Regions from separate parts of the Pseudoalteromonas sp. McH1-7 genome, predicted to be linked through region 2. Evidence: predicted binding sites of a transcription regulator. Region 2 holds the regulator's gene; the other holds the start of a gene.
The links. Region 2 encodes sigma-54, which starts transcription at its own class of promoters, with help from an activator protein. Its sites were predicted from a motif close to GTTGGCACGNNNNTNGNNT; they were not measured.

Region 1 (7,478 bases), on a different contig from region 2:
CCTAACCCGCCAACAATCAAACTTCCTTGGGCAATAGCGTATACGTTACCGTCAACCCCCTTTAGGAAGGTTTGCAATAAAGTACCGCCGCGCAAGCTACCAGCACTACCAATCGATGAAACCGTCACGTCAATGGTTTGACCAGGCTTCACAAAAGGAGGTAAATCAGCATGTACTGCCACCGCAGCCACATTCTTGATTTTCGGCTTAAGCGATGCGGGCATAGTGATCCCAAAGCTATTAAGCATTGCTTTGAAGCTTTGCTCTGTGAATCTGGTTTGCTCCCCAGTTCCAGGAAGACCAACCACTAGTCCATACCCCACTAGTTGGTTCGAACGAACACCTTCAACCATACTGACGTCTTTTACCCGCTCTGCAGCCGCGAAGGATGGATAAAATATTAGTGATGCAGTAACGCAACTAAAGAGAAAATACTTAAGAAATTGAATCATTTTCTGCATCCTTAAAATGGCATGATGGCACTCATGAAGAAACTAGTTAACCAACCCGCACTTTGTACTTCTTGTTGATCGCCTTTACCGGAATATTGGATCCTCGCATTCGCAACTCGATTAGATTCGACCGTGTTATCGGCAGTCACATCTTGCGGTCTAACCAGCCCTTCCAGTCGAATAAACTCTTCTCCGGTATTAAGTGTTAACCACTTCTCCCCACGGATCACCAAATTTCCATTAGGTAGAACACGCGTCACATTCACAGAAATATTGCCAAACAGACTATTTGACTGATTCGACTTCGAATCGCCTGAAAATGACGAGCTCGATTTCGCACCAAACTGAATAGCTTCATTACCTATGTTTATTGCGTTGGCACCCAAACCAATAATGGGATCTAGGCTTGAGTCACTTGACTTATCTAACTCTGAATTAGCTGCTTTTGTTGCCTGAGTCGTCTCGCGCAGCACGATCGTAATAATGTCCCCGACCCTCAACGCTTTTTTATCTGCATACAAATCATTTGAAAATTGTGTATTAAACAGTGATCCTGTGGCTACTATCTGTACTTGGTTATCTTCAGGATAAATCGGTGCATAATACGGGTCATCACGCACCACACTTTTGTTTTGGGTCGTACTACATCCAGACAATGCAGCTACCGTTACTATGGCCAAATATAATGCACGCATATTACCCCCTACCCAGTTACAACTGCTGGTTAATGTAGCTCAACATCTGGTCAACAGATGAGATAACTTTAGAGTTCATTTCATAGACACGCTGCGTTTCAATCAGATTAACTAATTCTTCAGTAACGTTTACGTTCGATGTCTCGAGTGCTCCTTGAACAATTTTACCAAGCCCTTCTACACTTGGGTTACCTTGCACTGGAGCACCACTTACCGCTGTCTCTGTATATAAGTTCTGCCCTATCGGCTCTAGACCTGAAGGGTTAATGAAGTCACTAATAGTCAACTGGCCAATAACAACATTTTCAGCTTGACCAGCAACACGGACTGATACTTCACCGTCCTGCGATATAGTGATTGATTGAGCATCATCTGGCACGTTCATCTCTGGCAACACCGGGAAGCCGGCACCTGATGTGACGACGCGACCTTCTTCATCAGTGGTAAATTGTCCGTTGCGAGAATAGGCCGTCGTTCCATCCGGCATTTGTATTTCAAAAAAACCAGGGCCTTGGATCATCCAGTCTAAAGAGTTTTCTGTACTCAACATGTTGCCTTGTGAGAAATTCTTTTGGTTAGCCACCACTTTAGCACCGGCCCCAAGCATCAGACCTGAAGGCAACTCTGTATCCTGAGAGCTTCTTCCTCCTGGCTGGTTAATATTTTGGTATAACAAATCTTCAAAAATCGCACGACTCTTTTTATATCCAACAGTACTGGCGTTAGCCAAGTTGTTAGAGATAACTGAAATATCAGTTTGTTGTGCATCCAAACCGGTTTTACTTATCCACAATGCAGGATTCATAATTTCTACCTCACTCTTAAACTATGCGTAGGAGCGAAGTGTGTCGCTCATCTATTTCTTCAGCTGTTTTCATCAGCTTAATTTGCATTTCAAATTGTCTTTGATGATTGATCATATCAACCATCTCGTGAACTGGATTTACATTAGACATTTCTAGGAAGCCGCTCATCACTTTGGCGGTAGGTGATACCTCACAAAAACCGCAGAACCCATCTTCCAAAGTGTCTTCTTTGGGCCTGAATAGGCCGTCATTTCCTTTTTCTAGTTTGTTGCTGTCAGCCTTTATAATCTTCAGCCTATCAACAACCTCTAGAAAATTAGCAGGCGCTCCTTGTGGACGAACTTGAATGGAGCCATCATCGCTAAACACCACTTTATCTACAGGTATGGGTAGAACAATCGGCCCACCTTCGCCAATAAGTTGACGCCCATGAGCAGTAACTAACGCACCGTCATTACGAATATTCAACGTACCAACTTTGGTATATGCTTCTTCGCCTGATGCGTCAACAACACTGATCCAAGACTTATCATCAACAGCTATATCTAGCTCCCGACCGGTTTCGACTATTGCCCCACCAGTCATATTAGTTCCTGGGCGCTCTTGCATTGCAAACACACGGGTAGGTAACCCTTCACCAAATGCCTGCATTGAACGAGCCTGTGCAAAGTCCGCTTTGAAGCCAGTCGTGTTGGCATTTGCTAGGTTATTCGCTTTTAACGCCACACCACGTAAGCTTTGCTTAGCGCCTGACATCGCGATATACACCATTTTATCCATGACGATGACCTATAAAATTCTAACTTGGTATATGTAATGCAAACTCAATGCCAAAATGGTGAAGTGTTTTTGACGGGAATAAAAAAGGCTGCTTGAGAAGCAGCCTTTGGAGGGCATAATATATTATCGTATCTGTAATATATTCTGTTGTAATGTTGAATTAACTTCGAGTGCTCGCGAGTTAGCCTGGAAATTACGCTGTGCGCTTATCAAGTCAACCAGCTCATTAGTTAAGTTTACGTTTGACTGCTCTAAGGCTGAAGAGCTAATACTACCTAAAGTACCAGTGTTAGGTTCCCCTGCTAGTGGTTCACCAGAGGATAGACTCTTCTTCCATTCAGTATTGCCTATCGCTTGTAGGCCTTGTGAATTTGGAAAACGTACTAATGCAACTTGACCTAAATAAGTGGAGTCGCCATTAGTGTAAGATGCAACTACCTTACCATCAGAGCCAATATCAATTCCCGCCAAACGGCCAACTGTGGCACCATCTTGTTCCAATGCTTTTACTTCAAATCGACCTGACGAGTATTGAGTCGGCAGCTTTTGCGCTGTGTTTGCTTCATCGCGCCAGTTTACGACAATATCATTGGGAAAAGTCGCACCATTATCAAGCAAATTCGACATACCAATTGTCGGATCCGTTGCGTCTTGTGGGCCTGCCAGACTGAGCGGGTTAAAAGTCGAACCGGTATTATTATTAAAAACTAGCGGCGTTGCTGATGGGTCAGCAGCAGTCTGTGATGGAATACCACTGGCATCAAAGCGAAATACACTGACAGGCGTATACGGAATTGGTGGCGTTGCCGTCGGATCAATCTGTCTGGCATTATGGTTAAACGGTTTGTCATCTAACGTTGCATAGGTAGACCATTCATTGTCAGCTGTTTTTCTGAAAAATAGCTGTAGCGTATGAGACTCACCAAGCGAATCATACACGGTAATAGCCGTTCTGGAGTTATACGACGCGCGTTGCTCTGGGTCAAACGCAATCGTCGGTGGCTGAACCGTTGCATCAAGGTTGAACGACGTATAAATCTGAGATGTGGCACGAGGCGAGCCTGACGCGTCTGGGATTTGTACTGGCGACGTGGTACTCAAACTCAATGATGTGGTATCACCTGTTGAGGGGTCAACTGGGAACCCCTGCAAATAGTCACCTTTGGCGTTTACAATAAAGTTGTCTTTATTGAGTTTAAACGCGCCAGCTCTAGAATACGTGAAGTCCTGTGACTGTAATGAGTTTGACATGGCAAAATAGCCCTCACCCTCAATCGCCAAATCAAGTGAATTCTGTGTAAACTTGAGTGAACCTTGGTGAAATTGCTGCGCAACCATAGTGGTTTGCACACCATCACCATTTTTCGTTTTACCTGAACTAAAAACAGACGAAGCGTATACATCAGCAAATTCTGCTCGAGACTCTTTAAAGCCTGTGGTGTTTACGTTAGCGATGTTATTTGCCGTTACATCCAAGTCTTTTTGCGCGGCCGCAATACCTGTCAATGCTATGTTAAAACTCATACTCTCACCTCTAATTTCTTAAGGTTAATTCTCTAAAACTATTATGCTATTTCAGCAATGTCAGTTAAGCGCACCGCGCCTTCTTTCGTGTTAATAACGATGCCATTTGCACCATTAACATTCACACTATCTATATTTCTGAATGTCGCAGATGGAAGTGTCTGGTACTCACCTTCAATCATCCCTTCAGCTTTGATGGTGTACTCACCCGGAGGCATTGTTTCACCGTCTTTATTTTTACCGTCCCACGTAAACCTCACAGCACCGGCGCTTTGCTCACCGAGCTCTAATGTATTCACCAGGGCACCAGCTTCGTCATAAATTCCTACGGATAAATTCTGTACCGGCTCTTGAACAATAACAGAGCCTTTAGATAAGGAATCTCCACCATGCTCTAGTGTCGTAGACTCCAGCAACGCCTTTTTACCAATTAATGTTGACGCTTGTAATGCCGAGTTTGAAGTCATGGATGCTGCTAACGAGTCAAAGTTCTCATTAAGCTTCGAAATCCCCTCAGCCATTGTAAAACTCGTCATTTGCGCAATCATCTGGTCATTATCAGCAGGTTTACTCGGATCCTGAAAGGACAGCTGTTGAGTAAGTAGCGAGAAAAAGTCTTCTTGCGACAACTCATCTCTGGGCTTTTGCTCCTCGGCCTGCTTTTGCCTGTCCCAGTAGAGTGAATCTACACCCGTTGATGTGGCATTTACGTTATTACTCATCAGCTGTTACTCCCAATTAGCGCTGGCCTAGTTGCAGCGTTTTTGTCAGCATCTGTTTTGCTGCATCTGCAACTTGTACATTGGTTTGATATGAACGGGACGCTGAAATCATATTTGCCATCTCTTCCACCACATTCACATTCGGTTTATAAATGTAGCCATTTGCATCTGCACTGGGATGATTGGGGTTATACTCCACTTGAAGTGGCTTATCACTCTCAACTACACCCAGCACTTTAACTCCTACAGATGAACCGGCAGCATTGCTTTGAGACGCTGCGGCCTTGGTAAGTTCAGCGGCAAAAACGGGATGTCTAGCTCGATATACTTTATCTTGGCTAGAGCTAACGGAGTTTGCATTAGATATATTACTCGCGGTCGTATTCAGGCGCACATTTTGTGCACTCATGCCAGAACCTGCTATATCAAAAACGTTATATAAACTCATCGTTATGCCCCTTGACTACCTAGAGCTTTTTTAAGCCCTTTGAACTTACCAGATAGGAACTGCATACTGGCTTGGTACTCTAATGCGTTTTGTACATACAAGTTTCGTTCCACCTGTATATCAACTGAGTTACCATCACCTGTATCTGCTTGATTTGGCGAACGATATAGCTCAGATGAATTACTCATTTTAGTACCACCACTTAGGTGCTTGGCATCTGTTCTGACCATATCATTGCCGCTTCTTTGCGATGACTTTGCCGCTTTCAAGGCACTCGCAAAATCGATATCTTTCGCTTTATATCCTGGAGTATCTGCATTTGCGATATTGCTTGCTAAAATTTCAGCACGTTGAGAACGAAGTAGCATTGTGTGCTGATGTACACCCAACGCTTTATCGAAACTGATTGCCATTATCTCACTCCAAAAATTTGACTCATTAGGTAAAAGCAATATTCAGGCCAATTAGAAATTTATTTTAAATCCTTACAATTCAAGAGGGTAGTAGCATATCAATAGCAGTTAATATTCTTTGTATCAGTTTACACAGTACAATATAGGGAATTTGTATCGGCATTAAAGGGATGACTTTCACGATTGTGACAATCTTAAGAGTATGCCTATGTGAATAAAATAACGGCAGAGCGTTTAAAGTAACTTGGCGGAGTGGTACTGGTTTGTATAATGCCGACTCAATTTGAAGGAGTAAATCTGATGCGAACTGCGTTAAAAGTGTCTTGTTTATTTAGAGCAACTCAATAGCGAAATTTTTGCCTGCCTACAGAGCGTAGGTACCTCAGCATAAGACGGTTATTGACAAGATTTTCTCGCCTGAAAATAGACCTCTTAATTAAGGTAATTGGTATTAGGGATCACAGCGGCTGGATAATAAGTTATTATTTCGAGCTCAAATTGGTTAAGTGGATTAATATTATCAGTAAGAATTTAGAGTCTAAAAATAGCTCACTAGATGAAAGAGGCTGTTACAGTTAGTGAAGTTGTTGTCAAAGTTTAAGGCACCTGCTGGGTACAGCGTTTTTGTACCGCAATAAATCAACAGGCAAGCTTCCCTGCTGCCATTATTGTGTTAAGCTTTCTTCTGATAAATGATACCAGGATTACACCTGATCATGTTGAAGTCATCGCTTAACCCGGCCATTGACTCTGAGGCTCCCAAAAACAAATACCCATTTGGATTAAGTGATTGCGCAAACTGCGAAATTATTTTTGCCTTCACCTCAGGTGCAAAGTAAATCAGCACGTTGCGACAGAATATCACATCAAACTTTCCCATCAGCGCATAAGAATCAAGTAGGTTCAAATGCCTAAAGCTCACCATTTTGCGGATTGGCTCAACCACCTTTGCCATGCCATTACCACTATCAGTGAAAAATTTCTTTCTGCGCTCTGGGGATAAGCCTCTGGCTAGTGCAAGTGCATCATATTCCGCGTTCTTGCACATATCTAACATAGTGTTAGATATATCAGTGCCTACAATTTGTACACCCATCTTCAGCGAGCCTGGGCTCTTGCTTGTATATTCATTCGCCGACATCGCTATCGAATACGGTTCCTGTCCTGACGAACTGGCAGCAGACCAAATCTTTACCGGTCGCCTTAAGTCTTTAAACTCTGGCAAAATTTTGGTTTTGATTAGCTCAAATGGGTAAGTGTCGCGGAACCAAAGCGTTTCATTTGTGGTCATTGCATCAACCACGGCGGCACGCAGTTGCCGCTCATGTGGACTAAGCGTTTTAGCCACTAAAGATGAAAGCGTTTCCACACCGAAACGAGCCATAAGAGGGGCTAACCTACTTTTAACCAAGTATAACTTATTGTCACCCAGCACAATACCGCACTGTTGTTCCAAAAAAGTTCTAAATTGATCGTACTCTTTTTGCTCTAAATGCTTATTTTCCAAGTGCTACCACCAGCTTTAATCACAGTGAACCCATTTTTTAACCGCTGCTGCCAACTCATCAGGGTTAAACTTTGCAATAAAATCATCAGCGCCGACTTTTTCTATCATCGCTTGATTAAATACACCACTCA
Region 2 (7,478 bases):
ACAGCCTATAGCTATGGTTAAGTAGCTACGGTTGTTTCGTTCAAGGTGTGGCAACCAAGTTTGGACAAACGTTTGAATTTGCCAAGTAAATTTCTGCACTATGCTATGACTTGAGAGATAGTCTTTTACCGGCTGATCTAGCCCCGTTAATGGCTTTAGCTCTGGTTCCCAGTGCGGGTTTGGTAAAAAACGCGCATCAAATACGTAATCTGCTTGTTTTGGAATACCGTGCTTGAAGCCAAAAGACTCAAAGGTAATGATAAGTTGTTTATTTTTCTGACCTAAAATCTTTTCACGAATATCTTCTGCCAGTTGGTGCACGCTAAGGCTGGTAGTATCAATTAAGAAGTCAGCTCTAGTCGTCAATACATCTAACAGCTCACGCTCTTTTTTAATTGCAACGTCTAAAGGCAGGTTGTGTATTGATAATGGATGCAAACGGCGCGTTTCTGAAAAACGTTTAATGAGCGTCTGATCATCGCTGTCTAGATAAAACAGGATTGGTTTAGCAAAACCTGGTAAGTACTCGAGTATATCGTTGAACTCATCTTGTTCTTTGGGGAGGTTGCGGACATCGATACTAACAGCAACTTTGTTGTAGTTGTCAGAAACACTACGAACTAAAGAGGGGAGTAAATTAACCGGAATATTGTCGACACAATAGTAGCCTAAATCTTCTAATACTCGAAGTGCTACAGACTTACCAGAACCAGAACGGCCACTGATAATGATAAGCTCGAGTCCTTTTTCTTCATCACTCATCAAATTCACCTTGGATCACTGCATATAACTCATCGTCATTTTTCGCTTGCCTGAGCATTTTGCAAAATGACTTATTTTTGAGTGTATCAGCAATCGCAGCTAAGGTCTTTAAGTGTTGTTGATTATCTCCTTCAGGTACGATGAATGCGACAAAAATATCGACAGGCTGTTTGTCGATCGCCTCAAACGGGATCCCTTGTTCGCTTACCAAGACCATCGCCAGTATTTTATCAATACCTTCAAGTCGCCCATGAGGAATTGCGATCCCTTTACCTATACCTGTACTTCCCAGCTTTTCTCGTGCCATAAGGGCATCTAAGATAGTGTGCTGGCTGGTATCAGGGATTTGGCTATGCGCTAATTCGCTAATGTACTCGAGAATACGTTTTTTGCTACTAAAAAGGACCGCAGCTTTGCTACAGTCCTTATTCACTAATTCACTTAATTTCATTTTAGTGTCGAGTGAGCTTCTCTTTGTGTTTAATTACTTGACGGTCTAGTTTGTCAATCAGGCCATCAATTGCTGCATACATGTCTTGATGCTCTGTTGATGCAAATAGCTCGCCGCCATTTACGTGCAATGTTGCTTCTGCTTTTTGAACTAGTTTTTCGACATCAAGGATCACATGAACGTTATTGATATGATCAAAGTGCCTCTCAAGCTTCGCAAACTTGTTGGTGACATAATCTCTTAAAGAGTCAGTGATTTCTACATGGCGACCAGTTAAATTTAGTTGCATAAGCATTTTTCCTTCTTGTGTTTAACGTCTTATATCAAGCTTTTACGCTGATTTGACGGTGGAATGGCTAGGGATTCACGATATTTTGCAATCGTGCGTCTCGCTACCTTAATTCCTTGTTCAGCTAAAATATCTGCAATTTTGCTATCACTTAATGGTTTAGCAGTGTTTTCCGCAGCTATTAGCTTTTTGATGAGTGCTCGTATTGCTGTTGAGGAGCACTCACCTCCATTTTCGGTACTGACATGGCTTGAGAAGAAATACTTCAGCTCAAATATGCCCCTTGGTGTGTGCATGTACTTTTGGGTGGTGACACGAGAAATCGTAGATTCGTGCATATCAACCATCTCTGCGACATCGTTTAACACCATAGGTCTCATCGCTTCGGGGCCATGTTCAAAGAATGCCTGTTGTTGTTGCACAATGCAATTGGTAACTTTCAATAAAGTGTCATTGCGACTTTCTAAGCTCTTAATAAACCACTTTGCTTCTTGAAGGTGTGAGCGAATAAACTGGCTATCAGTACTCGATTTAGCAGTTCTCGACATCGCAGCGTAGTGGTCATTTACTCTAATCTTAGGCATCGCATCAGGGTTTAGCTCTACAACCCAGCGGCCTTTCACTTTTTTTACCGACACATCTGGAATAACGTATTCTGGTTCTTCATGAATAATACTCGCAGCTGGCTTAGGGTTAAGACTGTGGATCAGCGTCATAACTTCTTTTAGCTCAGCTTCTTTTAAGCGTGTTTTTTTCGCTAAGGTACGGTAATCACGGCTCGCAAGTAAATCAATGTGCTCGGTCAGGATCATCTTGGTTTCGGTGATCCACGGTGTGTCAGGTGCAAATTGATTTAACTGAATACATAAACATTCTTGCAAACTTCGTGCAGCAATACCGACAGGGTCAAACAACTGGATACGTTTAAGTACGGCTTCGACTTCATCCAACTCTACCGGCTCTTCACTGTTTTCATCATTGATACTTTCTAAAATATCTTCACAGGAAAGCGTTAAAATGCCAGACAGATCTACCGCTTCGATGATGGCAATAGCAATGGCTCTATCTGTTGGGCTAAATGGCGTAAGTTCTAACTGCCACATTAGGTAGTCGTGTAGTGATTCGGAAGTCTCTCCCTGGTAGACGTTATCATCATCAGGTAAAGGAGCTGCGCTTGATGCTGGTGCAGCACTCATATATTCATCCCAAGTCACATCCATGGCAAGATCATCACTAACCGTTTCTTTGCTCATGGCGGTATCTGAGTCCATTTCATACTCGCTGACAGGCGCTTCATCTGAGCTTTGCTGACTATCGTCCGTATTATTTTTATCTTGGCTTTGTTGTTCAGTACTTTCTGCGTCTGCGGTATCGCTTTCTTCCACTTCCAATAGTGGGTTGCTGTCCAACGCTTCTTGTATTTCTTGCTGTAGATCCAACGTACTAAGCTGCAACAGGCGTATGGCTTGTTGCAGTTGTGGAGTCATTGTAAGTTGCTGCCCCATGCGCAGCTGTAATGATTGCCTCATGTATCTCTAACAATCCCTTTTAACAGTTATTAATACTACGTCTTAACTATAGCTTGAATTGTTCGCCTAGGTAGACATCTCTTACGGTTTGATCCGCTAAAACATGTTCTGGCGTACCAGCGGCGATTAATTCACCGTGTGAAACGATGTAGGCTTTTTCACATACGTCCAGCGTTTCTCTTACATTGTGGTCGGTGATCAGTACACCGATCCCACGATTTTTAAGGTGCTCAATGATTGTCTTTATATCTAACACTGAAATTGGATCAACGCCAGCAAAAGGTTCATCTAACAAGATAAACTTAGGATTAGCGGCTAAAGCACGAGCAATTTCTACCCGTCTTCTCTCTCCTCCAGATAATGCCATCCCTTGAGAATCACGGATGTGTTGGATATTAAATTCATCCAACAACTCATTAAGCTGAGCTTCTCTTTCAACTTTAGACAAATCTTTGCGGGTTTCCAAAATAGCCATGAGGTTTTGATATACCGTTAGCTTCCTAAATATGGATGACTCTTGAGGTAAATATCCAATCCCTAGGCGTGCGCGACTGTGCATCGGGAGTAGGGTGATATCATCATCATCGATTTGTATAAAGCCTTTGTCACTTGGTACTAAGCCCACAATCATATAAAAAGTAGTGGTTTTCCCCGCACCATTAGGGCCAAGTAAACCAACGATGCTACCTGCTTCGACACTCAGTCCTACATTTTTGACAACTTGGCGACCTTTATAACTTTTTGCCAAGCCTGTTGCTTTGAGCTCGCTCATGAATTGTTACCTTTTTCCTGTGGATCTTCACTTTTTTCCACGCTGGTGTCAGATTTCTTTTCAACAGGAACCAGAATTGTTCTAACCCGAGAGTCGCCCTGTTCAGAGCGCTCGGCACTAATGAGTTGCTTTTCGATATGATAAGTAATGACTTGTGCACTACTTTTTTGACCCGCTTGCGATATTTCAGCATTGCCAGTAAGTACTAATTTTAATTCGGCAACATCATAGCGAATTTCATTAGCCGCTGCGCGTAAGGTTGTACCATCTGCCTGAGCTTCTTCAAAAACCGCAGGGTTGCCAGTAGCAATTAGTAGCTGCTTATTTGAACCAAGCTCAGCGCGGCGGTGCACTTCCAAACGATCAGCATTGATTTTTCTTGTGCCATGAATAATGACAACGTTTTGCTCGAAAATGCCTATGTTACTTTGCAGTTGAGCTTGCTGACGGCCAGCATCGATAATGACTTCATTTTGCTCTGCAGCAGCTGCGAAAGTGGAACTTGCGAGCAAGCCGAAGAAAACTAATTTGTTAATTATTTTACTGGTCATAATAAATTGTCTTTGTATGGTTGATGAGCTCAATCAGCTGTTTTTGCAAGTCTGCATGTAGGCCTTTACCGGTAATTTTAAGGCTAGGGCCTGTGATAATGACGGGGTGTTCTGATTTCATCAACTTTTGTTTAATTTCAACCCTGACATTGTCGGCATTGATAGTACTGATCATTGCGTCTGGTGTGAGGTTTTTTGCTAAAACATCCCCTTCTAAAATCAGGGTGTTGTTCTCGTATAATGTGGCTTCCAATGCGCTTATCTGCCAATTTTGCTCACCGTTATATAATGTAAAAATGGGTTTTGCAAAGTGGCTAAAACCAAGGTCTTGATAAAGTTCCATTTTATCAGCAGTCACATGGTAGTTTAGTAAGCCATTTTCACTGTAGGTAGTCTGCTCTAATGCGGTCGCCACATAATCGGGTTTAGCAAGTGGTTCATCGTCACTTTTCTTGTTGATTTCTGATGCGTTAAACATCGGCGACCACAGCCAAATCATCAGCGCACTAAAAGTAATGAGCAGAATGACACGAAGCACAGTCATGTACTTGACCCTGTAGTGGTAAGAGGGTGGTTTTGGCTGAGCATGAGCAGATCTGTTAACTCTCTGACGGCGCCAAAGCCTCCCGGCATCAAAGTGGTATAGTGGGCAATGCGTTTTATCAGCGGATGTGCATCATTCACGGCGACAGCAAAGCCAACTTGCTCCATCACTGGCAGATCAGGGCCATCATCGCCAATATAGGCAATGTCTGCATCCTTCAGATTAAGCTGCGTTTTTAGTGCTTCATATGCCACTAGCTTGTTTTCTTGACCTTGGTAAATATGCGTTACATTTAAACTAGTCATGCGTTGCTGAACTATTTGTGAATGTCTACCTGTGATGACCGCAACCTCAATACCGCAGTTTACTAGCGCTTTGATACCGAAGCCGTCTTTGGTATTGAATGCCTTTAATTCTTCACCGTTGTTACCTAGATAAATGCGTCCGTCAGAGAATACACCGTCAATATCGCAAATTAAGAGTTTAATTTGAGTTGCTTTTTGCCAAGCATCTGTTGAGATATCTTGATAAAGGTCACTAAACTGCATCATAGCACTCCCGCTCTAAGTAAATCTTGGGTATTCAATGCACCCACAGGGACATTATTCTCGTCAACCACAATTAGTCCATTGATGCGTTTATTTTCCATAATATTTAGCACCTCAGCAGCGAGCATATCGGCGCGTGCGGTGGTACTTTTTGCGGTCATAACTTGTGTGATTGGCGTTGTGTGTATGTCTACTTTTTGTTCTATGATACGGCGCAAGTCACCGTCTGTAAAAATACCTTGCAATTGTGTCTGCTCGTCGACAATCGCTGTCATTCCAAGACTTTTTGCAGACATTTCGAAAAGGGCTTCTTTGACGGTACAGTTGCTACTGACCATAGGAATGGCACTGTCTTTGTGCATGATGTCAGCGACTGTGAGTAATAGTCGTTTGCCTAAACTTCCTCCCGGGTGAGAAAGCGCGAAATCATCGGCAGTAAATCCTCTGGCTTCAAGTAGAGCAACTGCTAATGCGTCTCCCATAACCAGCGTTGCTGTGGTACTTGCTGTGGGCGCTAATCCTAGTGGGCACGCCTCTTTTGACACTTTAACGCAAAGGTGAACACTAGCGTTGCGAGCCATGGTTGAGCTTGGGTTGCCTGTCATAGAGATCACAGGTGCACCTAAACGTTTAATTATCGGTAAGATTGAGATAACTTCTTGGGTTTCACCTGAATTTGATATCATCAAAACCACATCATCTTTGGTGATCATACCTAAATCGCCATGACTAGCCTCACCTGGGTGCACGAAAAAAGCAGGGCTTCCTGTGCTGGCGAGTGTAGCGGCAATTTTATTTCCAATATGACCTGACTTACCCATACCAATAACAATAATTCGACCTTGGCAATTAAACATTATTTTACAAGCTTGCTCAAACTGTTGATCGACAAACTGCTGCACTTCCTCTATTGCTGCAAGCTCAGTAGCAAACACTTGATTAGCAGATTCAATAAATGGGGTCGTTGTCACGTGTATTCCTTAAATGATGTAGTAAATATATCCGATAAAGCAGGCGAGTAACAAACCACCTTCAAAGCGGTTGATACGACGTTTACCAGTAATGCTTAAGCTCATAATAAGTAGCAATAGTGTTGCACCAAGCATAATAAATATATCACGAGCCGCGATATTGGTATCTAATACGGAGGGATTGATGATCCCCGCAATAGACAGTACCGCAAGGATATTAAAAATATTCGAACCAATGATATTACCTAGCGCTAAATCGTCTTCATTTTTTAATACGCCAGCTACACAGGCTGCGAGTTCAGGTAAACTGGTTCCTACCGCGATGATAGTTAACCCAATCAATAAGTCGCTCATCCCAAAGTACTTTGCAATATCAACAGCTGCACCCACCAGATAATCGGCGCTAACGGGGAGCAAAATCATACCAACAACAAGCCAAAAAATAGCTTTTTGTGTGGGGACATTATCCGGCACCTCTTCACACGCTTCACTAACGAAAGGATCGTCATTGCTGTTGCCGCTGCGTTTGGTAATGATAATTAAGGTAAGGAGAAATGCTGTGAAGCCAATAAGCAGTAATATACCTTCAACAAAACTGAAGTTATTGTCACTGACAATATACCAAGCTCCCAAGGAAACAATGATAAGAAGTGGCATTTCTCGACGTAAAATTCCTGAGCCAACCGAAAGTGGCCGGAGTAAGGCGGTGATCCCAAGGACTAATAATATATTGGCAATGTTAGAACCTACGGCGTTACCAACGGCTGTGTCTGTTTTATCTGCAAGAGCGGCCTGTGCAGCAACCATCATTTCGGGGGCTGAAGAGCCCATGGCGACAATGGTTAAGCCAACAATTAATGTTGGTACACCAAAGTTTCGAGCTAAAGCTGCTGCGCCAAAAACGAAGCGGTCGGCACTCCAAACCAGTGCAATAAAGCCAAGAATGAGAATAACAAACGATAAAACCATGAACCTCTAGCCAATAGGATTAAAATTTCGTTAGATACTACCAAATGCGCCTTGGAAAGTATAAGCAAACCGTCACATTTAACGACTTACAA

Region 1: flgB (flagellar basal body rod protein FlgB) is a predicted target of sigma-54. The motif match lies at 5,874-5,892, and genes of this name have one in related genera.

Annotation. Positions count from the first base shown of each region.
Region 1 covers NZ_JABWPQ010000002.1:239,378-246,855, forward strand. The annotation lists gene HUZ36_RS02355 (flagellar basal body P-ring protein FlgI) at 1-461, opposite strand, end outside; gene flgH (flagellar basal body L-ring protein FlgH) at 464-1,147, opposite strand; gene flgG (flagellar basal-body rod protein FlgG) at 1,164-1,952, opposite strand; gene HUZ36_RS02370 (flagellar basal body rod protein FlgF) at 1,969-2,733, opposite strand; gene flgE (flagellar hook protein FlgE) at 2,857-4,257, opposite strand; gene HUZ36_RS02380 (flagellar hook assembly protein FlgD) at 4,299-4,979, opposite strand; gene flgC (flagellar basal body rod protein FlgC) at 4,996-5,427, opposite strand; gene flgB (flagellar basal body rod protein FlgB) at 5,430-5,840, opposite strand; gene HUZ36_RS02395 (CheR family methyltransferase) at 6,514-7,347, opposite strand; gene HUZ36_RS02400 (chemotaxis protein CheV) at 7,363-7,478, opposite strand, start outside.
Region 2 covers NZ_JABWPQ010000018.1:41,445-48,922, forward strand. The annotation lists gene rapZ (RNase adapter RapZ) at 1-762, opposite strand, end outside; gene HUZ36_RS13525 (PTS sugar transporter subunit IIA) at 755-1,213, opposite strand; gene hpf (ribosome hibernation promoting factor) at 1,215-1,502, opposite strand; gene HUZ36_RS13535 (RNA polymerase factor sigma-54) at 1,532-3,031, opposite strand; gene lptB (LPS export ABC transporter ATP-binding protein) at 3,078-3,803, opposite strand; gene lptA (lipopolysaccharide transport periplasmic protein LptA) at 3,800-4,354, opposite strand; gene lptC (LPS export ABC transporter periplasmic protein LptC) at 4,344-4,898, opposite strand; gene kdsC (3-deoxy-manno-octulosonate-8-phosphatase KdsC) at 4,895-5,446, opposite strand; gene HUZ36_RS13560 (KpsF/GutQ family sugar-phosphate isomerase) at 5,446-6,417, opposite strand; gene HUZ36_RS13565 (calcium/sodium antiporter) at 6,427-7,386, opposite strand.